Regions from separate parts of the Streptomyces sp. NPDC020917 genome, predicted to be linked through region 4. Evidence: riboswitches for the same ligand, from Rfam matches in the RefSeq annotation. Region 4 holds a riboswitch; each other region holds the start of a gene.

Evidence for each region. A riboswitch is a leader RNA that binds a small molecule or an ion and turns the genes downstream of it on or off. The one in region 4 is predicted to bind cyclic di-AMP.
Region 1: another riboswitch for cyclic di-AMP. It lies ahead of ACH4TG_RS13825 (C40 family peptidase); the one in region 4 lies ahead of ACH4TG_RS20065 (transglycosylase family protein).
Region 2: another riboswitch for cyclic di-AMP. It lies ahead of ACH4TG_RS37355 (peptidoglycan DD-metalloendopeptidase family protein); the one in region 4 lies ahead of ACH4TG_RS20065 (transglycosylase family protein).
Region 3: another riboswitch for cyclic di-AMP. It lies ahead of ACH4TG_RS07310 (M23 family metallopeptidase); the one in region 4 lies ahead of ACH4TG_RS20065 (transglycosylase family protein).

Annotation. Positions count from the first base shown of each region.
Region 1 is NZ_JBIRRR010000005.1:346,495-351,428, reverse strand. Features, by position in the region: gene ACH4TG_RS13845 (GNAT family N-acetyltransferase) at 1-164, opposite strand, end outside; gene ACH4TG_RS13840 (TetR/AcrR family transcriptional regulator) at 161-802, opposite strand; gene ACH4TG_RS13835 (ABC transporter ATP-binding protein) at 858-1,817, shown strand; gene ACH4TG_RS13830 (ABC transporter permease) at 1,965-2,798, shown strand; gene ACH4TG_RS13825 (C40 family peptidase) at 2,955-3,452, opposite strand; cyclic di-AMP (ydaO/yuaA leader) riboswitch at 3,456-3,631, opposite strand; gene ACH4TG_RS13820 (hypothetical protein) at 3,986-4,303, opposite strand; gene ACH4TG_RS13815 (ATP-dependent Clp protease proteolytic subunit) at 4,310-4,934, opposite strand, start outside.
Region 2 is NZ_JBIRRR010000027.1:99,321-104,254, forward strand. Features, by position in the region: gene ACH4TG_RS37350 (AAA family ATPase) at 1-1,057, shown strand, start outside; gene ACH4TG_RS37355 (peptidoglycan DD-metalloendopeptidase family protein) at 1,188-2,126, opposite strand; cyclic di-AMP (ydaO/yuaA leader) riboswitch at 2,131-2,286, opposite strand; gene ACH4TG_RS37360 (GNAT family N-acetyltransferase) at 2,682-3,698, opposite strand; gene ACH4TG_RS37365 (uridine kinase) at 3,795-4,421, opposite strand; gene ACH4TG_RS37370 (hypothetical protein) at 4,832-4,934, shown strand, end outside.
Region 3 is NZ_JBIRRR010000002.1:715,079-720,012, forward strand. Features, by position in the region: gene ACH4TG_RS07290 (amidohydrolase family protein) at 1-847, shown strand, start outside; gene ACH4TG_RS07295 (NUDIX hydrolase) at 865-1,362, shown strand; gene ACH4TG_RS07300 (DUF4240 domain-containing protein) at 1,564-2,154, shown strand; gene ACH4TG_RS07305 (N-acetylmuramoyl-L-alanine amidase) at 2,177-2,833, opposite strand; cyclic di-AMP (ydaO/yuaA leader) riboswitch at 3,306-3,446, shown strand; gene ACH4TG_RS07310 (M23 family metallopeptidase) at 3,458-4,492, shown strand; gene ACH4TG_RS07315 (hypothetical protein) at 4,718-4,934, opposite strand, start outside.
Region 4 is NZ_JBIRRR010000008.1:285,648-290,581, reverse strand. Features, by position in the region: gene ACH4TG_RS20080 (DUF501 domain-containing protein) at 1-535, opposite strand, end outside; gene ACH4TG_RS20075 (septum formation initiator family protein) at 636-1,133, opposite strand; gene eno (phosphopyruvate hydratase) at 1,269-2,549, opposite strand; gene ACH4TG_RS20065 (transglycosylase family protein) at 2,763-3,467, opposite strand; cyclic di-AMP (ydaO/yuaA leader) riboswitch at 3,470-3,623, opposite strand; gene ACH4TG_RS20060 (transglycosylase family protein) at 3,977-4,934, opposite strand, start outside.

The DNA of each region.
Region 1 (4,934 bases), on a different contig from region 4:
TCGGCGTCGGTGAACACCACGGTGTGCGCGGTGAAGGCGATCACTCCCGCGTCCCGCTCGGAGGGCTGGGGGAGGAAGGTCACCGAGCCGTCGGGCGGGGGGAAGGTGCCGCGGGCGGCGCGCGCGAGTATGCCCGCCAGGCGGGTGGAGGTGCCGGACGTCATTCCTGCCCCCTCGCCGCCAGCGTCTCGATCATCATCACCAGGTCGTCGAGGTCCCGGTCGAACTCGGCGTCCCAGTCGACCGGTTGGGCCAGCCACGGCATCACCGCGTCGTGTCCGGGCAGCGCACCGTCGGGGAGCCGGCCGCGGCGCCCGCGCGGGTCGAGGGTGCCGGGCCCGAACCTGCCGCCCGCCTCCGACGCGATCCAGCCGAGCATGTAGGTACTCACCAGCCGCTCCAGGCGCGGCACTTGGGACTTCGGCACGCCGGCGTCCAGCAGCGCCAGATAGAGCAGGTCGACGGTGGTCACCGCGTCGGGCGTCACGGCGGGACGGGAGAACAGCAGCCCCGTCACCCAGGGGTGGCCCTGCGCCAGCGTCCGCGCGGTCCGTGCGAACAACCGCACGCGCTCACGCCAGTCGGTGACGACGGACAGCGCCGGCGCGGTCTGGAAGACCATGCCGAGCAGCCGGCCGAGCATCGCGTCGAGCAGTCCGGCCTTGTCCCCGACGTGCGGATACAGCGCCATGGGCGTGACGCCGACGGCCTGTGCGACCGACCGCATGGACACCCCGGCCAGGCCGCGCTCGTCGGCGATCGCCACGGCGGCGTCCAGAATCTCTTCCCGTTTCCCGCTCATGCCTCTACACTGTAGATCTATACGGTGTAGATCAACTTTATGGGGGTGGTGGCCGATGCTCTCGGCCGAGGGGCTGGTGATGCGCTACGGCGAGCGCCGGGCGCTGGACGGCTTCAGCCTGGAGGTGGGCCCCGGTGAGATCACCGGGCTGATCGGGCACAACGGCGCCGGCAAGTCCACGTTCGTCGAGGTCGTCACCGGGCTGGTGAGGCCCGAAGCGGGAACCGTGCGGGTCTGCGGCATCGACGCCCGTGAACACCCGCGCGCCGCACGGGCTCTGCTCGGCGTCGCGCCGCAGGAACTCGCCCTCTACCCGACCGTCACCGTCCGCGAGCACCTCCAGCTCTTCGCCGGGCTCGCCGGGCTGCGCCGGGCCGCCGCCCGGCGGTCGGTCGAGGGCGTGGCGGAGGAGCTGATGCTCGGGGAGGTGCTGGACCGCAGGTGCGCGGTGCTCTCCGGCGGTCAGCGGCGGCGCGCCCAGGCCGCGGCCGCCATGGTCGCCACACCGCGCGTCCTGCTGCTCGACGAGCCGACGGCGGGTGCCGACCCCGAGACGCGGCAGGCGCTGCTGGCCGCGGTGCGGGCCCGCGCCTCGGCCGGCGCGGCCGTCCTCTACACCACCCACTACCTGCCCGAACTGGTCGACCTGGACGCCACGTTGGCGGTCGTCAGACGCGGCAGGGTGGTGGCCAGAGGGGACCGCGCCGGGCTCACCGCCGACCTGCCCGGGGAGATCCGGATCAGCCTGGATCCGGCGGGAGCGCGTCCGGTGCTGTCGCCGGAATTGGACCGGCGGACCCGCGAGGAGGGGCCGCACGGGCTGCGGATCGCCACCCGCAACCCGCCGGCGGACCTCGCCGAACTGCTCGCCGCGGGCTGCGCCCCGGTCAGTGTCGACGTGCGCCGCCCCGACCTGGACCTGTACCGGTCGCTGGCCGCGGAGGGCCCGCAGAGCACGGCGGGCGCGGAGACCTCCGGCGCCGGGGCCGCCGGGTCTGCGGCCCGGGTGGCCTGACCGGCCCCCTCTCCGGCCTGCTTCCGGGCCGCAGGCCCGCATCGCGGGGAAGCGGCGGGCGCACGGCCGCCCTGCCGCGCCGATCCGCCGATCCGCCGCGGTCCCACCCGACTCCCTGTGACGCGCGCACACCTGAAGGAGCCTCAGATGCACCTCGACGTCCGACCGGGCGGAACCGTGGCGGCCGCCGGCGCGCCGGGATCCGGCCGGCTGACCGAGCCCGGCCGCACCCGCGACGCCCTGCACCGCACCGGCGTCCTGATCCGGCACAACACGACCGTGCTGCTGCACGAACCAGGGCCGCTCGCCGGGCGGATGGTGATGCCCCTCATGCTGCTGACGGCCACGCGGCCGCTGTACGAGCAGGCGCAGGGGCCGGGCGGGACCGCCCAGGCCGTGGTCGGGTCGCTGGTGACGTTCTCGCTGCTGGCCCTGTCCATCGTCGGCGGCTCGATCCTGTCCGAGCGCATGTGGCGCACGTGGGACCGGTTGCGCGCCACCCCGGTGCGGCCGGTGGAACTCCTCGTGGGCAAGGCCGTGCCGGTCCTGGGCGTGCTCGTGGTGCAGCAGGCCGTGGTGCTCGGCTTCGGCATCGTGGCGTTCGGGATGCCGGTGGCCGCACCGGGACTGCTGGTGGTCGCCTGCGGCGCCTGGGGGCTGGCGCTGCTGGGCCTGGGGACCGCGGCCGGCGTGCTGGTGCGCAGCTACGGCCAGTTGAGCGCCGCATTCGACATCGGCGCGCTGTTCCTGACCACCCTCGGCGGCGCCCTGGTCCCGCTGGACCTGCTGCCGGGGTGGCTGCGCGCGGTCAGCCCGGCCTCTCCCGGGTACTGGGCGGCCCAGACCCTGAGGCACGCCGCGGCGGGCGACACGGGTCCCACCCTCCGGGGTGCTGCCGTGCTGCTCGCCGTCGGCGCCGCATGCGGTGCGGTGGCCTGCTGGCGGGTGGCCCGCGGTTGGGGCCGGGCGCTGGCGGTATGACGGCGGACCCGTCGCAGGGACCGTCCCCGGCCCCGGTCGCGCTCCCGCCCGCGGGCCTGTGGCGCGCCGCGACGTCCGGGAAGACGCCGGGGCGGCCGCCGAGGAGGAAGGCGAGGAGGTCGTCGAGCGGTCCTGGCCCCAGTGAGCCGGAGCTGCTCACCTGACGCGGCCGTACCAGACGCGGCTGGTCCAGATCCGCTCCAGGCGGACCGAGGCGCCGGTCCTCGGCGCGTGCCAGATGCGGCCGTCGCCGGCGTAGATGCCGACGTGGTACACCGACGAGGCCGAGGAGCCGGCGTGGAAGAACACCAGGTCACCGGCGCGGCGCGCGGAGGCGCTGATGTGCCGGGTGCTGTTGTACTGGGCGGCGGCGGTGCGGGGCAGGGTCTTGCCCGCACGCTTGAACGAGTACTGGGTCAGCCCCGAGCAGTCGAACCGGTAGGGGCCGGTCGCCCCCCACTGGTACGGGGCGCCCTGCTTCGAGGCGGCGATGTCCAGGGCCAGGGTGGACAGCGAGGCGGCCTGCGCGGACGGGAGGGCGCCGGGGATCAGGGCGGGTGCGGCGACGGCCGCCGCGGTGAGCACGGACGCCGCCCCGAACCGGGAGAGCCGTGCGGACACGGGATGGACGTTCATGTGGTGGAGCGCGAGCATGCGCAACCCTTCGTCGTCAGCCTGCGAAGGATGACCTGTCGGGTTCGAGCAGGCGAAGAATGCCCGGCCGCTGACCTGCGGCTTCACCCCAAGAGGCGGTCCGGATCCGGTCCGGTGCCGCCCCGTCGTGCTGGGTCCTCCGCTCCTGCCGCGTGCACTCGTGTCGACCTGGCATCCGTGCGGCGGCAGGATTGGGCGTCCGCACGGACCGCCCCGTCACGGCGACGGGGGCTTGTCGTCACCACGGATGGTTACGCACGAAACGGTGCGATGTGTGACTGAAAACGCGCTATGTGAGCCTCGTCACGTTTCACCTATCCGAGTGAACGCGGCTCCGGAGCATGTCCGCTGACGCCGCGTCCGTCGCTCTGACCTGGCCCGATGAAGCGGCTTGCCGGCGGGTCCAGCCGACATGCGCAATTCAGCACCGAATTGACAAACCCTGTTGGATACGCCCAATGGACTGAGCGAATCCGTCACCGTGTCGGGCGTGTCGGGGCCGAACGGCCGTCATCGGGCCGGGTCTCGGCGTGTCAGTGCGTCGGCGGCGCTCCCGGATCCGGCGTCACCGTGGCGAGTGCGGACCGGCGTTCACCGTCCAGGACCCGCAGCGCCCGGCCCAGCGTGGCGTGATGGAGTTCGGTCTCGCCGCGCAGGTGCATCGTGGTCAGCGCTTCCTTGAGAGCCGCGGCCCGTCCCACCAGCGCCTGCGCGGCGCGCAGCGCCCGGTAAGTGTCCGTCGTGCGGCTGGGGTTGATCTTCCCCAGCAGATCGACGACCTCCAGATAGCAGTCGACCAGCTCACCCTCGGAGCGGGTGAGGGCGGGCAGGGGTGGCAGCTCCGGCACCACGTCGGGTCACCGCAGGCCGTACGGGGTGGTGTTGGACTTCCTGCTGGTGGTCAGCTGGTCCACCAGGCCGTAGGCGACCGCCGATTCGGCGTCGAACACCTTGTCCCGTTCGATGTCGGCCGTGATGCGCTCCGCGTCCTGCCCGGTGTGCCGGACCAGCAGTGTCTCCAACTGCTCGCGGGTGCGGAGCAGTTCCTTGGCCTGGATCTCCAGGTCGGAGGTGTCGCCCTGGATCGCCTCGCTCAGCGAGGGCTGGTGGATCAGGATCCGCGCACCGGGGGTGATCATCCGCTTGCCCGGCGCTCCCGCGGCGAGCAGCACCGCGGCGGCCGACGCCGCCTGGCCGATGCAGACGGTCGCCACATCGCAGGTGACGAACTGCATCGTGTCGTAGATCGCGGTCATCGCGGAGAAGGACCCGCCCGGCGAGTTGACGTACAGGTGGATGTCCTGCTCGGGCGCGGCGCTCTCCAGGTGGATGAGCTGGGCCATCACGTCGTTCGCCGAGGTGTCGTCGATCTGGGTGCCGAGGAAGACGATCCGCTCCTGGAGCAGCTTGGAGTACGGGTCCATGGTGCGTACACCGTTGCTGCTGCGCTCGGTGAACTCCGGCAGCACGTAGCGGGCGGTG
Region 2 (4,934 bases), on a different contig from region 4:
GTGCGGCGTCGGGCTGACGCTGGGCCAGGACGCCGAGGCGCACGCCCTGACCACGGTGCTGGCCGCCGAGAGCCGGGACAGCGGCGGGATCGGCCGGCTCAGCACGCTGATGTTCTTCCGCGCCGAGGCGGAGATCTTCCAAGCGCGCCTCGACGACGCCCACCGCACCGCGAGCGAGGGGCTGCGGCTCTCCCGCGCCACCGGACAGCTCCAGTGGGTCAGCCAGTTGAGCTCCACGCTGGCGCACGTCGCGGCGCTGCGCGGCGACGAGGCGGAGTGCCGGACGCAGGTCGAGCAGGCGCTGGCGGCGGGCTCGGGGTCGGGCACCGCACCGGGAGCGCCGTGGACGTACTGGTCGCAGGGGCTGCTCGACCTCGGCCTGGGCCGCGCCCAGTCGGCGCTCGACCGGCTGCTGCTGCTCACCGACCCGGCCGTACGGCACCAGATCTGCGCCACCCGCAGTGTGCCCGACCTGGTGGAGGCGGCGGTCCGGCTGGGCGTGGCGGAGCAGGCGGACGAGGCGTTCGCACGCTTCGAGCGGTGGGCGGCGCGGTCACGGCAGGACTGGGCGGCCGCGCTGGTGGCCCGCTGCCGGGCGCTGCGGGCACCGGACAGCGCGGCCGAGGAGCACTACGGGCAGGCCCTGTCCGGGCACGACCCGGAGCGCAGGGCGATGGAGTGGGCGCGCACCGCGCTGCTGTACGGCGAGTGGCTGCGGCGGGCGCGGCGCAAGAACGAGGCCCGCGGCCATCTGCAGGGCGCGCTCGAGGTGTTCGCGCGGCTCGGCACGCGGCCGTGGGCGGACCGGACGCGGGCCGAACTCGGCGCGGCCGGGGCCGCGGTGGAGGTCGCGCCGCAGACCCGCTCGGTCGCCGAGGAGGCGGGCCTGACCCCGCAGGAGGCGCAGATCGTCCGGCTGGCGGCCCAGGGCCTGTCCAACAAGGACATCGCCGCGCAGCTGTTCCTCAGCCCGCGCACCGTCGGCTACCACCTGTACAAGGCGTATCCGAAGCTCGGCGTGGTCTCGCGCGGCGAACTGACCGGGATGTTCGGCTAGTCGGGAGCGTTGCGTCCGCGGCGGGAGGCGGTGCGGACGGCGGGGCGCCCGGACAGCGGTGTGCCCGCCCGGTGGTGCAGACCGGACGGGCACGGGCGGCCGCCTGACGGCGGTCGTACGGGCGTCTGTGTCAGATGCTGACGCCGTGCGACGCGAGGTAGGCGACCGGGTCGATGTCGGAGCCGTAGTTCGGGGTGGTGCGCACCTCGAAGTGCAGGTGCGGTCCGGTGACGTTGCCGGTGGCGCCGGAGATGCCGATCTCCTGGCCCTCGGTGACGGTCTGGCCGGCCGACACCAGCGGCTGCGTCAGGTGGCCGTACAGGGTGTACTTGCCGTCGGCGTGCTTGATGATCACGTCGTTGCCGTAGGCGCCGTCGGCACCGGCGTGCACGACGGTGCCGGCCGCGACCGAGTGCACCGGGGTGCCGGACCACACCAGGAAGTCCACGCCCGTGTGGTAGCCGCTGGACCAGTTGGAGCCGGCCTGGTGGTACGGGGTGCCGATGGACGCGTTGCCGACCGGCTTGGTCCAGCCGGTGTCGGTGGTGGCGGCGGCCTTGGTGGCCGTCGTGGTGTTCGTGGTGGTCTTCGCCGCGCTCTGCTGCGCGGTGCTCTTCGCCGGAGCGGGCTTGGCAGCCGGCTTCGCGGCGGGCTTGGCGGCGGGCTGGGCAGCCGGCTTGGCCGGGTGCTTGTCGCCGGGCTTGACGCCGTGCCAGCCGTGCAGCGTCAGGTGCATGCCCGGACGGATCACGTTCGGGTCGCTGCCGATGACCTTCTTGTTCTCCTGGTACAGCCGGTGCCAGCCGCCCTTGATGTGGTGCGCGGCGGCGATCTTGGACAGGGTGTCGCCGGGGTGGACGGTGTACGTCTCGGCCTTCGCGTGGGCGCCCTTGGCGGTGTCCTTGACGTGGGCGGTCGTCGCGACGGGGGCCTTGGCCGGCGTGGCGGCCGAGGCGCCGGTCGCGGCGACCAGCGGCAGGGCGATGGCGGCGCTGCCGACGCCGGCGGCGATGCAGACGCGGGTGAGGCGGTTCAGATGGGGCTTGCGGTGCTGTCCCTTGGCGGGCATGCGGGAGTTCCTTCTCCTACGCCTGCGAGGTGAGCTGTCGGGTTCGGGCAGGAGATGCCCGGTCACTCGGGTGCGTGACTTCACCCCGAGCCGTCCGGCGTGCGCGGACGGCGGCCTACCGTGGGTCCCCCGCTCCTGCCGTGTTAGGTGCTCGACGGTTCCGGGTCCGGGCGGTGGCAGGATTCGGCGGTCCGCCCGCGGAGAGTGTGCGCGGGCACCTGGCCCGCCGGACGCGAAGCTAGAGGACCCTCCGAGCGGCGGGCAACCGGCTGCCGCGGCCCACCACCGCGCCCGCCGGGAGCCGGTGACCGATCGTCGTACGCCCGCCACCCCTGCGTGTCCGCGCGGTTGACCGTGGGTGCACCGGCACGCCGCACGCGGTGACGACATGGCGACAAATCGCCCGCATCGGAAACAGCGGGTGTTCTCCGGACATCGGACCGTGTTCCCGCCATGATGCCCGTCACATTCCACAGCGGAAGTGACCCGCCTCACTCCGAAATGCCGGAACAAGGGCGACAAATGAGGGTTTGTCCGATCGGAGTGGAATCCGGGTCAGTACGTCCCCGGCGGGCCGCCGATCCGGCCGTCCAGGGTCCGGCTGAGCCGGTAGGCGACCGGGCGGAAGCCGGTCGCCGGCCAGTGTCCGGCAGCCAGCGGGCTAGCGGAGTGCCAGCGGGCCGACATGTAGCGGTGGCCGTTGTCGTAGGCCCAGGCGAGCGCGGTCGCCAGCAGCACCCGGGAGATGCCCTCACCGCGGGCCGCGGGGTCCACGAACGCCTCCATCAGCTCCACACAGGACTCGGGCACGACCGGCCCGGGCGCCGCCGGCACCACCAGGACCATGCCGATCTCCTCGCCGCGGCGCGAGGCGATCCAGGCGCCGCAGCGGGTATCGGCCAGGGCGTCGGTGTACCGCAGCCGCAGCGCGGCGAGCCCCGCCTCGGGCTGCGGCTGGAACATCGCGGGGCCCCGCTGCCCGCGCGAGGACTCCGCGGCCATCCGGCCCACCTGGGGCAGGTCGCCGGGGCCGGCGCGCCGGATGGCGAGCCCGCCCACCCCGCGCGGCTGCCGCCCGCGGGCCTTCACCGCCATCAGGCCGTGCACCAGCTCGCGGCCGAACCCCAGCTCGGACCAGGGCGCGGTGGCCGTCTCCCCGGCCGGCACGTCGACGTAGTGGACCAGCCGCCGCTCGGCGACCAGGCGCTCGGCGACCCGGGCGTACAGCGCCCGCAGCACCTCGCTCTCCCGTCCGGCCGGCAGCGCGTGGCCGCCGTGCGGCACCAGGGCGGAGTGCGGATGGCTGCGCAGCGCTGCCGGGTTGTCGGGCGCCAGGTCGAGCGGCACCGCGGCCAGGTGCCCGATGATCGCGCCGTCCGCGTCCAGCGCCCGGCACGCCTCGAGACCGGGGGCGTTCTGCAGCTTGCCGAGGAGTTCCTCGCCGCGCACCGGGCCGTCGGCCAGCCAGGAGCGCTGCGACGGCGGGCGGCGGGCGCGGGCGAACCAGCGGTCGTACCGCTGCGCGGCCATGGGTATGTGCTCGGCGGTCAGCGGCGCGATGGCGACAGTCATGGTGCCCGGGACGCTAGCGGGGTGCGCGGCCCCACGGCAAGGCAGGACCGGCGGGCTGCCGGTGCGTTGCCCGAGTGACGTACGTGCAGCGGGAGTTCAGCCGGTCCAGGCGGGATGGCGGGGGTCGTCGGCGCGAACCAGGACATCCGCGGTCTCTTCCGGCAGCGCTTCGCGGGCGTACCGGCCGTAAGCGGGCAGCGTCCATCGCTCGGCGGCCTCGGTGCGCCGCTCCAGCGCGGCGCGGGACAGGCTGAGGTGGACGGTCAGGTCCAGCGGCAGGCCCTGGCCGAGGAGCAGCGGCCCGTCGAGCACCAGGACCCCGCCCGGCGGCAGTTCCTCGTAGCCGGCGCGGGTGGACCGGTCGGTGACCGGGTCGCGCAGCGACGGCAGCGCCCGCCCGCTGCCGCCGGGTCCCAGCGGGTCGAGCACCTCGCGGCGCAGCGCCCCGGTGTCGAGCCACAGCTGGTAGTAGGCGTCGGCGTCCTCGTGGCCGTACTCCAGGCGCAGCGAGGCCGGCCGCCAGAACCCGGCCGCGCTGACCCGAAGGGCCCGGCGGCCCAGGGCCGGCAGCGCGGCCGCCACGGCGTCGGCGAGCTCGGCGGTGCCGGCCGCGGGCGCCCCGTCGACGGCGACCCGCCACCACGGACCGGGCGGCTCCGTGCCGGCGATCCGCTCCGCGAGGGCCTCGGCCAGCCGCGGCCAGGTGATCGGGGTCAGCTGCACGGCACCCATCCTGCCGCAGCGCCCCGGCCGCACCCGCGCCAGCCCGCCCCAGCCCCCACTCCGGACCCGCCCCGCCCCTCCCGCTCCGGGCAGCCTCCGCCGCCGATCCGGGCCGTCACGGCAGCACGGCCCCTGCCGTCCGAACAGCCGGTGCGAACACCGGCGGCCCGCCGTCACCCGGCTGGGCGAAGCCGCTGCTCCACTCGCGGGTCTGCGGCGCTGCGGTCCGCACGAGGCGGCACGGCCGGGCAATGATCGCGCCGACGGCGGTTCCGCGGCGCCCGGAAGCTCACCCACCTGGTGGAAATTCGCTACAAATCACCCTAATGCCGCCGAGCAAGATCTATTACTTCTTGTGAGCCTGGAAGAACTCATGGTGACCGTCCCCATCACCCAGGAGAAGAGCCCAAATGATCCTGTCCATCTCCGGCGTCGTCCTGCTCGGCGTCGTCTGCTTCCTGTTCTTCCGCAAGGACGGCCTGAAGGTGTCGCACGGTGTCGTCTGCACACTCT
Region 3 (4,934 bases), on a different contig from region 4:
CGGCCTGCCCGGGCTGGTCGACGTCCACACGCACTTCATGCCCGAGCGCGTCCTGCACAAGGTCTGGGAGTACTTCGACGCGCAGGGGCCCCTGATCGGCGGACTTCAGTGGCCGATCGCCTACCGCAAGCAGGAGGACGAACGGGTCGCCGTCCTCAGGCGGTTCGGCGTCCGGGCCTTCACGGCGATGCTCTACCCGCACAAGCCCGGCATGGCCCGGTGGCTCAACGGCTGGGCGGCCGGCTTCGCCCGGCGTACCCCCGACTGCCTGCACACCGCCACCCTCTTCCCCGAGCCGGGCGTCGAGACGCTCGTCGCCGAGGCCGTCGACGCGGGCGCGCGGGTGTTCAAGGCACACGTGCAGGTGGGGGCGTACGACCCGGCCGACGAACTCCTCCAGCCCGCCTGGGGAGTGCTGGCCGAGGCCGGGATCCCGGTGGTGATCCACTGCGGCTCAGGACCGGCGCCCGGCAAGCACACCGGACCCGAGCCGATCGCGCGGGTGCTGGCGCGCCACCCGCAACTGCCGCTGATCGTCGCGCACATGGGGATGCCCGAGTACGAGGACTTCCTCGATCTCGCCGAGCGGTACCCGCAGGTGCGGCTGGACACCACGATGGCGTTCACCGGCTTCACCGAGGACTTCATGCCCTTCCCGCGCCGGGCGCTGCCGCGGCTGGCGGCGCTCGGCGACCGCGTCCTGCTCGGCACGGACTTCCCCAACATCCCCTATCCCTACGTGCACCAGCTCCACGCCCTGGAGGGGCTCGGCCTCGGGCCGGAGTGGCTGCGCGCGGTGTGCCACGACAACGCGGTGACACTCTTCGGGCTCCGGGCGGGAACGTGATCCACTAGCGTGTCCTGATGCCTTCGCCGAACCTTCGCCACGCGGTCCGCGCGCTTGTCCTGGACGAGGACGAACGCCTCCTGCTCTGCCGGTTCGTCTTCGCGAAGCCGTCCGGGCCGATCGTCGTCTGGGCGGCGCCCGGCGGCGGCGTCGAGCCGGGGGAGACGCCCCTTGCGGCCCTGCGCCGGGAGTTGGACGAGGAGGTGGGCCTGGCCCTCGACGGCACCCCGCCGCACGTCTGGCACCAGGAGGTCGTCGAACCCGGCCACGCGGCGGGCTACGACGGCGTGGTCAACGACTACTTCCTGGTCCGCACCGCCGCGTTCGCGCCCCGCGGGGCGATGTCCGACGAGGAGCTGGCCGCCGAGCACATCAGCGGCCTCCGGTGGTGGCACCCGCGGGACATCGTCGCCTACCGGGGCCCCGACCTGTTCTCCCCCCGCGACCTTGCCACCCCCCTGACGGCCCTCCTCACCTCGGGCCTCCCCGCCGAGCCCGTCCGGCTCGGCCTCTGAGGCCCCTTTTTCGCCGCGCCCTCGCCGCCGGTCGCTGCGCGGCGGCCTTCGCTCTTCCGTCAGCCAGGCGCGTCGTCGCAGGTCGGGAAGGCTCCGGGGGGCGGAGACGGGCAGGGTGCGGGGCCCGGGGAGTGGGAACTGAGCGTCCATCAGGTGGAATTGCCCCTGCGCGCAGTGACAGCCCGCTGGCATAGTCGCGGCATGGAGACGGATCCCCTCTGGACTCTCATCGCGGACAGCAGGCGGCAGGGGCTCACCGGTGACAAGCGGGACGCCTGGCTCCGCGAGGCCCTCCTGCGGACGCCGCTCGACGGCATCATCGGCTTCCAGGCGGGCCTGGAACGGCGGGTGGCGCAGTCCAGGACCTGGAGCCTGTGGGCCGCCGCCGACCGCGTCTTCGGCGGCTGGTGCTCCGACGACACGTTCTGCTACTTCCAGCACTGGCTGATCGGCCTGGGCCGCCCGGTGTTCGACGCGGCGGTCGACGACCCGGACTCCCTCGCGTACGTCCCCGAGGTGCTGCGGCTGTCCGCCCGCCCCCGCGAGAGCTGGTACGACGACCACCCGACCTGGGAGTCGCTGGACCGGCTCGCCCCCGAGGCGTACGAGCGCGTGTCGTCGCTCCCGGCCGACGCCCTGGACGCCGCCGTCCGCGCGCGGCGGGCCGCCTCCGGCCCGCGCGGCACCACCGGTACGGCGCCGCGCGGCGACCGGTGGAGCGCGCTGGACGAGCCGGAGGCGGCCCGCCGGCTGCCCCGGCTCAGCGAGATGTTCCCGCTGCCGCGGCCCTGAGCGCGGGCGGGGTCCGCGGCCGTCAGACGCCGTTGACCAGCCGGATGTACCGCACCCAGTCCCAGTTGGGCCCGGGGTCGGTGTGGTCGGTGCCGGGCACCTGGTAGTGGCCGATGATGTGGTCGCGGTCCTTGGGGATGCCGTACTTGTCGCAGATCTCCGCGGTCAGCGCGGCCGACGCGTGGTACATCGCGGTGGTGAAGTACGACGGCTGGTCCACCCAGCCCTCGTGCTCGATGCCGATGCTGCGGGTGTTGTAGTCCCAGTTGCCGGCGTGCCAGGCGATGTCCTTCTCGCGCACGCACTGGTCGATCGCGCCGTCCGCGGACCGCACGACGTAGTGCGCGGCCGCCGCGTGCGTCGGGTCCTGGAACAGCTTGATGGTGTCGGAGAAGGTCTCCTGCGTCACGTGGATCACCACGAGGTTGACCGGGTAGGCCGTGGGGCGGCTGGACACCGTGTAGTTGGAGGTGCTGGCCGGGGCCCAGGTGGCGCCCGGGTAGTCGACGGCCGCGGCGGAGGCCGTGCCGCGGCCGGTCCACAGCTCGCCGGCAAGTCCCGCGGTGGCCGCGGCGCCGAGCGCGAGGCCGCCGCGCAGCAGCGAGCGGCGGCTCGGCGGGGCCGAAGGGCCGGAGGCGGTCCCGGCGTGGGGGGTGGGGGGATTGCTGGGACGTGCCATGGCGGGCTCCTGAGGCGTCGCAGTGCGGACGTACCGCGGACGGATATGGACGAGTGCATGACAAGAACGTCGAGCCTGCCCATCGTGGGGCCGGTCGCCGCGGCCTGCCAAGCGGTTCGCGAATTGGCACAGGTCCAGACCGCTGGCACCCGGTGCACCGGGCGGCCGGCACCCGGTGCACCGGGCGGCCGGCACCCGGTGCACCGGGCGGCCGGCACCCGGTGCGCCCGCCGTCCGCCGCCGACCGCGTCCGCTCGCTCACTGACTGTAGTCACTCGCGTCGTCCCCGCATAACAACTGACACACGCTCATCTCTCCGCCAGGTCACGCCGGCTGACCGCTTTACGCCTTCTGTGCGCCGTGTGTCCGATTGGTTCCGCCGCCAACTCCCCGATTCGGCTTGGATTTCCCCCCCGGCTCTATTAACGTTCGATAACGCAGCGCGGTCGTCACCACCGCCGTCAGAGGCGGCACCGTGCGCTTGCCGAATCCCGTCCGCGGGAACCGGGGACCCGAGATCCTGGGGTGAATCGGGCGGCCGCAAGGCCGTTCGTAGGAGACCTTCCTGCTCCGAACCCGTCAGCTAACCCGGTAGGCGAGAGGGAAGGAAAGGAGAGCGCCCCCGTGGCGTCGAACCAGCCTGCCTACGCACCCGCCCGGCCCGAGACCGAGGCCGGAAACGGCGACGCGCCGCGGCCGGGACCCGACGGGGAGCAGCCCGCCTTCGCCTTCTTCGCCGACACCCACTCCACCGGTGGCTCCGACGCCGCGCGCACCGCCGCGGACTCCAGCGCCCACCGGATGCCGCGCCAGCGCACCATGGCCCGCGGCGGGACCGTGCTCGGCATCGCGGCGATGGCCGCCGTCGGCGCCGGCGGTGTCGCCGCCGCCGCAACGCCCGGCGCCCCCGCGCCGGGTGCCGCGCCGGCGGCCATCTCCGTGCCCGACGTCGTCCCCGCCGAGGCCGACCCCGTGCCCGCCTCCGCGGCGGCGCCCGCCGCCACCCCCGCGCCGAGCGTCATCAGCGACCCCGGCGAGGCGCTGCGCGCCCGCATCATCGGCCAGGCCACCGCGGAGCGCGAGGCCGCCGCCCAGGCGAAACGGGACGCCGCCGCGAAGGCCGCGGCCGAGCAGGCCGCCCGCGAGGCCGCGGCGCGCAAGGTGCGCGAGCAGGCGGCCGCGGCGAAGGCCGCCGCCGAGGCGAAGGCGAAGGCCGACGCGGAGGCCGCGGCCAAGGCCGAGGCCGAGCGCCTGGCCGCGCTCGCCGCCTCCTACATCAAGCCGCTGGCGTCCGCCACGCTGACCAGCACCTTCGGCGAGGCCGACCCCTGGGGCAACCTGCACACCGGGCAGGACTTCGCCGCCCCGACGGGCACCCCGGTGCACGCCGTGCACGGCGGCACCGTCACCTCCGCGGGCTGGGCCGGCGCCCAGGGCTACCGCGTGGTGCTCACCCTCGACGACGGCACGCAGCTCTGGTACTGCCACCTGTCGACGATGTGCGTGACCGAGGGGCAGGTGACGACCGGCGACACCGTCGGCCGCGTCGGCGCCACCGGCAACGTCGCGTCCCCGCACCTCCACCTGGAGGTCCGTCCCGGCGGTGCCGCCCCCGTCGACCCGCTCCCGTGGCTCCGCTCCCACGACGTGGCGGTCTGACGACCGGCACGCATCCCCCGAACCCCGGCGGCCCTGGCGAACCCCCCCTTGTCAGGGCCGTCGGCCTGTCCGCGGAAGGTCGAGCCGCCCGCTCCCCGTGGCCCCGCAGGGCGCCCTCCCGGACGTACCCAACTGGGGCGCCGCGCGACGGCGTGACCCGGCCGCGGGCCGGCCACGCCGTGCCGACGACCCACGGTCCGGGCCCGAACTCCCGCCGGGCGAAGGCTACTTGGCGGAACGGCCGGCGACGGCCCAGGAGGCCGCGGCGACGGCGCCGGCGACGGTGAAGACCGCGGGCCAGGCGCCGAGCTTCTTGGCCAGGGGGTGCGAACCCGCGAAGGCCGCCACATAGGCACCGGTCAGGGCAGCGGCCGCCCCTGTGCCGGCCTGCTGCCGCCACTCGCGGGCGGCCACCGCGCCGGCCGCGGCCAGCGCCGCGCCG
Region 4 (4,934 bases):
GGCCCTTGGCCCACCAGTCGGGCAGCAGGTCGAGGGTCTCGTCACCGAGCGGGTTGACGCCGCGGCCCACGGCCAGCGCGTGGCCGGCCAGCACGTGCAGGCACTTGACCCGGTCGGGCATGCCGCCGGCGCTGGGGAAGCCCTGCAGCACCTCGATGGCGTCCCGGCGCGCGATGTAGTCCTCGTGCGCGGCCCGGTAGGCGGCGGCCAGGTCCTCGTCCTCGGCGAGCCGGGCGGTCATCCGCTTCATCACGCCGTCCGCCTCCAGCGTGCCGATCGCGGAGGCCGCGCGCGGGCACGTCAGGTAGTACAGCGTCGGGAAGGGCGTGCCGTCCTCCAGCCGCGGCTGGGTCTCCACCACGTCGGGGTTGCCGCACGGGCAGCGGTGCGCGATCGCCCGCAGCCCGCGCGGCGGGCGCCCCAACTGCGCGTGGACGGCCGCGACGTCGGCCTCGGTGGGCGGCGTCTCGGCCGGCGGCAGGGGCGGTTGCGTGGCCGGGGGCGGGGTCGGGGTGTGGTCCTCGGAGCTGTTCATGAGAGGTTCTGGAGCCTTCTGCCTCGGCGCGAGGCATGTCGGATGCGCGGACGCGTCGGCGCCGGCGTGCCGGCGGCTCCGCGCCCCGGGCGGGTGCAGGTCAGTGGGGGCGGGAGGCGGCGGACGCGTCGGCCCGGTCCACACCGTTCCACAGGTTGTCGTACCACGGGCGGTGCGCGGCGGCCTCGCTCGTGGCGCGGTGCTCGGCGGCCGGGTCGCCGGCGGCCGGCGGCCCGCCCGCGACCTGGTAGCCGGTCTCACCGGGCATCACGTAGTGGAGGTGCTCGCGGGCCTGGGCGCGGACGTAGTCCGGGTCCTGCCAGCGGGCCTTCTCCTGGCGCAGCTGCTCGACCTTCTTCTGCGCCTCCTGCGCCTGGCGGCGCTGGTCGGCGATGTCGGAGCGCTGGGAGACGTACTGCCGCATGGGGTAGGCCAGGGCCACCACCAGGGCGCACAGCACCAGGGCGAGCAGAGCGGCCCGGCCGGTGAGCCTGCTGCGCCGCACCGGGCGCCTGGCCGCGGCCCGGTACACCCGGGCCTGCGCCTCCTGGCCGATGGCCTTCAGCCGGGCCGCGGTGGAGAACCGGTCCGCCCCCACGAGTCACTCCCCTCGTCACCGTCACGCGTACGTCCCCGCCCACGGTACGGGACCGGGTGCGGGGACGTACGGAGCGGCGGGGGACGGCACGGACCGCGCCTCCCCGGGCGGGACCGGCCCGGCTCCCGCGGTGGGTCAGCCCTTGAAGCGCGGGAACGCGCTGCGGCCGGCGTAGACCGCGGCGTCGTCCAGGATCTCCTCGATGCGCAGCAGCTGGTTGTACTTGGCGACGCGCTCGGAGCGGGCCGGGGCGCCGGTCTTGATCTGGCCGCAGTTCACGGCGACGGCCAGGTCGGCGATGGTGACGTCCTCGGTCTCGCCGGAGCGGTGCGACATCATGCACTTGTAGCCGTTGCGCTGGGCCAGCTCGACGGCGTCCAGCGTCTCGGTGAGCGAGCCGATCTGGTTGACCTTCACCAGCAGCGCGTTGGCGGTGTTGTTGTCGATGCCCTTCTGCAGGCGCTCGGGGTTGGTGACGAACAGGTCGTCGCCGACGAGCTGCACCTTCGCGCCGAGCTTGTCGGTGATGGTCTTCCAGCCGTCCCAGTCGTCCTCGAACAGCGGGTCCTCGATGGAGACCAGCGGGTACGCGTCCACCAGCTCCGCGTAGTACTCGGTCATCTCGGCGGCGGTGCGCTGCTTGCCCTCGAACGCGTAGGCGCCGTCCTTGTAGAACTCGGAGGCGGCCACGTCCAGCGCGAGCGCGACGTCCTGGCCCGGGGTGTAGCCGGCGAGCTTGATGGCCTCCAGGATGAGGTCCAGGGCCTCGCGGTTGGAGCCGAGGTTCGGCGCGAAGCCGCCCTCGTCGCCCAGGCCGGTGGACAGGCCGCGGGACTTCAGCACGCCCTTGAGGGTGTGGTAGACCTCGGCGCCCCAGCGCACGGCCTCGGAGAAGGACTCCGCGCCGATCGGCGCGATCATGAACTCCTGGATGTCGACGTTGGAGTCCGCGTGCGAGCCGCCGTTGAGGATGTTCATCATCGGGACCGGCAGGACGTGCGCGTTCGGGCCGCCCAGGTAGCGGAAGAGCGGCAGGTCGGACGCCTCGGAGGCGGCGTGCGCGACGGCCAGCGAGACGCCCAGGATGGCGTTGGCGCCCAGCGACGACTTGTCCGGGGTGGCGTCCAGGTCGAACATCGCCTGGTCGATCAGCCGCTGCTCGGTGGCGTCGTAGCCGACCAGCTCCGGGCCGATCTGCTCGATCACGGCGAGGACGGCCTTCTCGACGCCCTTGCCCTGGTACCGGTTCTTGTCGCCGTCACGGAGTTCGAGGGCCTCGAAGGCGCCGGTGGAGGCGCCGGACGGGACGGCCGCACGCCCGGTGCTGCCGTCGTCGAGGCCGACCTCGACCTCGACGGTGGGGTTGCCTCGCGAGTCGAGGATTTCCCGGGCTACGACGACGTCGATGGACGGCACGTTGTCTCCTTCAGAGAGCTGAGATGTCTTCTCGCCTTTTTTCGGGACGAGCCTAACCGCCCGGGGGCCGTGGACCGGCGGTCGGCCCGTCCCCTGAGACGGGTGTCGGCCGCCCGGGCGACACGCCGCGACGCGGCGGACCCCGCCCGGGCACGTCTGGGGGGAGTGCGTGCCGGGGCGGGGTCGCGGATGGGTTGCGGCGCCGTCGTCGCGTCAGCGCAGCGTCAGGTGCTGACCCGGGTAGATCAGGTTCGCGTCCTTGACGGTGTCCTTGTTCAGCTCGAACAGCTTGTGCCAGCCGCCGGCCACGTGGTGCGCCTCGGCGATCTTCGACAGGGTGTCGCCGTGGCGGACCACGTAGCTGCCGTGGCCCTTGGCGTAGTGCTTCCACGACGTGGCCGAGTGGGACGAGGCGGTGTGGCTGCTCGAAGAGCTGTAGGAGCTGGAGGAGCTGCTGGAGCTGCTCGACGAGCTGCTGCTGGAGCTGGCCGGAGTGGAGGTCGAGCTCGAGGAGCTGGACGAGCCGCCGGGGTTGATGTCGGGGGACGGGCCGCCCGCGGTCAGGCCGCCCGCGGAGGCGCAGGACCACGCGGACGGGCCCTGCAGGGCGAGGAGCTTCTCGGCCACGGCTATCTGCTGGTCCTTGGTGGCCAGGTCGGCGCGCTGCGCGTACTGCAGACCGCCGGCCGCCGCCCAGCTGGACTGCGAGAACTGCAGGCCGCCGTAGTAGCCGTTGCCGGTGTTGATGGCCCAGTTGCCGCCGGACTCGCACTGGGCGACCGCGTCCCAGGTGGCGACCGAAGCGGCCGAGGAGGAGGTGGCGCCGATCAGCGGAACGGCGATCGCGGTGCCGGCGACGCCGGCGACGGAGGCGAGACGCACGAGCGTCTTGGCGGAGGGACGACGGTGCTTACCCATGGAGAATTCCTCACCGACGCCTGCGAGGTCAGCTGTCGGGTTCGGACGTGAGTTGCCCGGCCGGGCCGCGTCGGCGGCGTGGAGATCGGCTTCACCCCGAGCCGGACGCGGTGTCGTACGCCCTCGCAGCGGGTTGCTGTCCGGTGCTGCGCGGCGTACGTCTGCCGGTCCGGCGGAAGACTTTGGGTCCCCCGCTCCTGCCTACGGCGCTCTCGCGTCGACTGTTCCCGTCGGCCGGCGGCAGGACTCGGCGTTCCGTTCCGGCGGGGCTCGCTGTGGCGAGCGAGAAGACGGTAAGCACACCCCCGTGAGGAGTTCAAACATTCCGATTTCGGACACCAACTGCGGGCGCATACCCGGCGAGTGGGGTAAACCGCAGGTCACGAGGGTGGATCTCAGCGCTCTGCGAGCGGGCGGTCACAGCGACCGGCGAGACCCTTGTCACATCCGAGACGCCCGCCGGAAAGCGGTTCGTCCGTTTTGTCGACCGGCCGCCATGACCCTTGATTTCAGCCGATGTTGAGGATCTGTCCGGGTTTGATGAGGTTCGGGTCGACGCCGATCACCTGGTGGTTGGTGTCGTAGAGCGCGTGCCAGCCGCCGTCGACCTGATGGTCCCGGGCGATCGAGGAGAGCGTGTCCCCGAGATCGACCGTGTACCTGCTCACATCTGAAGTGCCCGACTTGTCGCCCTTGTTGGCGTTACCCGGGGTAGTCGAGTCCGTCCTGCCGGAAGTGCCCGAATCGTCCTTGCCGGTGATCGAGTACAGCTCGGTCCGGCTCGCCTGGTCCGCGGCCGCCAGCTGCTCGTCGGTCGGGCTGTACGGCTTGGCGTGGCGCCCGCCGCCGGTGCTCGGAGCCGAGGGCGTGGTGGCGCCGTCGGACGGCGTACCGGAGCCGCTCGGGGCACCCGAGTCGCCCGGGGCGCCGGTCGACGGGTCCTCACCGGGCGAGGTCGCCAGCGGCCCCCCGGGGTCGGTGTTCGAGCCGCCGGTCACCCAGCCGTGGGAATCTGATGATCCGTCCGATCCGCCCTGATCATCCGAATTGCCCGACTCGTCCGAGCCGGTCGACGGCGTGGTCGCGCTCGCGGACGGCGTGCCGGAGATGCCGGGCAGGATGCCGGTCGGCACCGGCACGTCCGGCAGGGTGGGCAGGGGCACGCCGGGCAGCGTCGGCGTGGCCGACGGGGTGCCGGGGTCCACCTCGGGCGTGCCCTGGTCCTTGAACAGCCCGGTGTTCTTCTCGCAGCCCGGCCACGCGCCGGGTCCCAGGTCCGCGAGGATCTTCTCGGCCACCGTGATCTGCTGGGCACGGGACGCGAGGTCCGGGCGCGACGCGTACGCGTCGCCGCCGTACTGGTCCCAGGTGGCCTGGGTGATCGCCAGGCCGCCGTAGAAGCCGTTGCCGGTGTTCGCACTCCACAGGCCGCCGGTCTCGCAGACCGCGACCTTGTCCCAGGTGCCG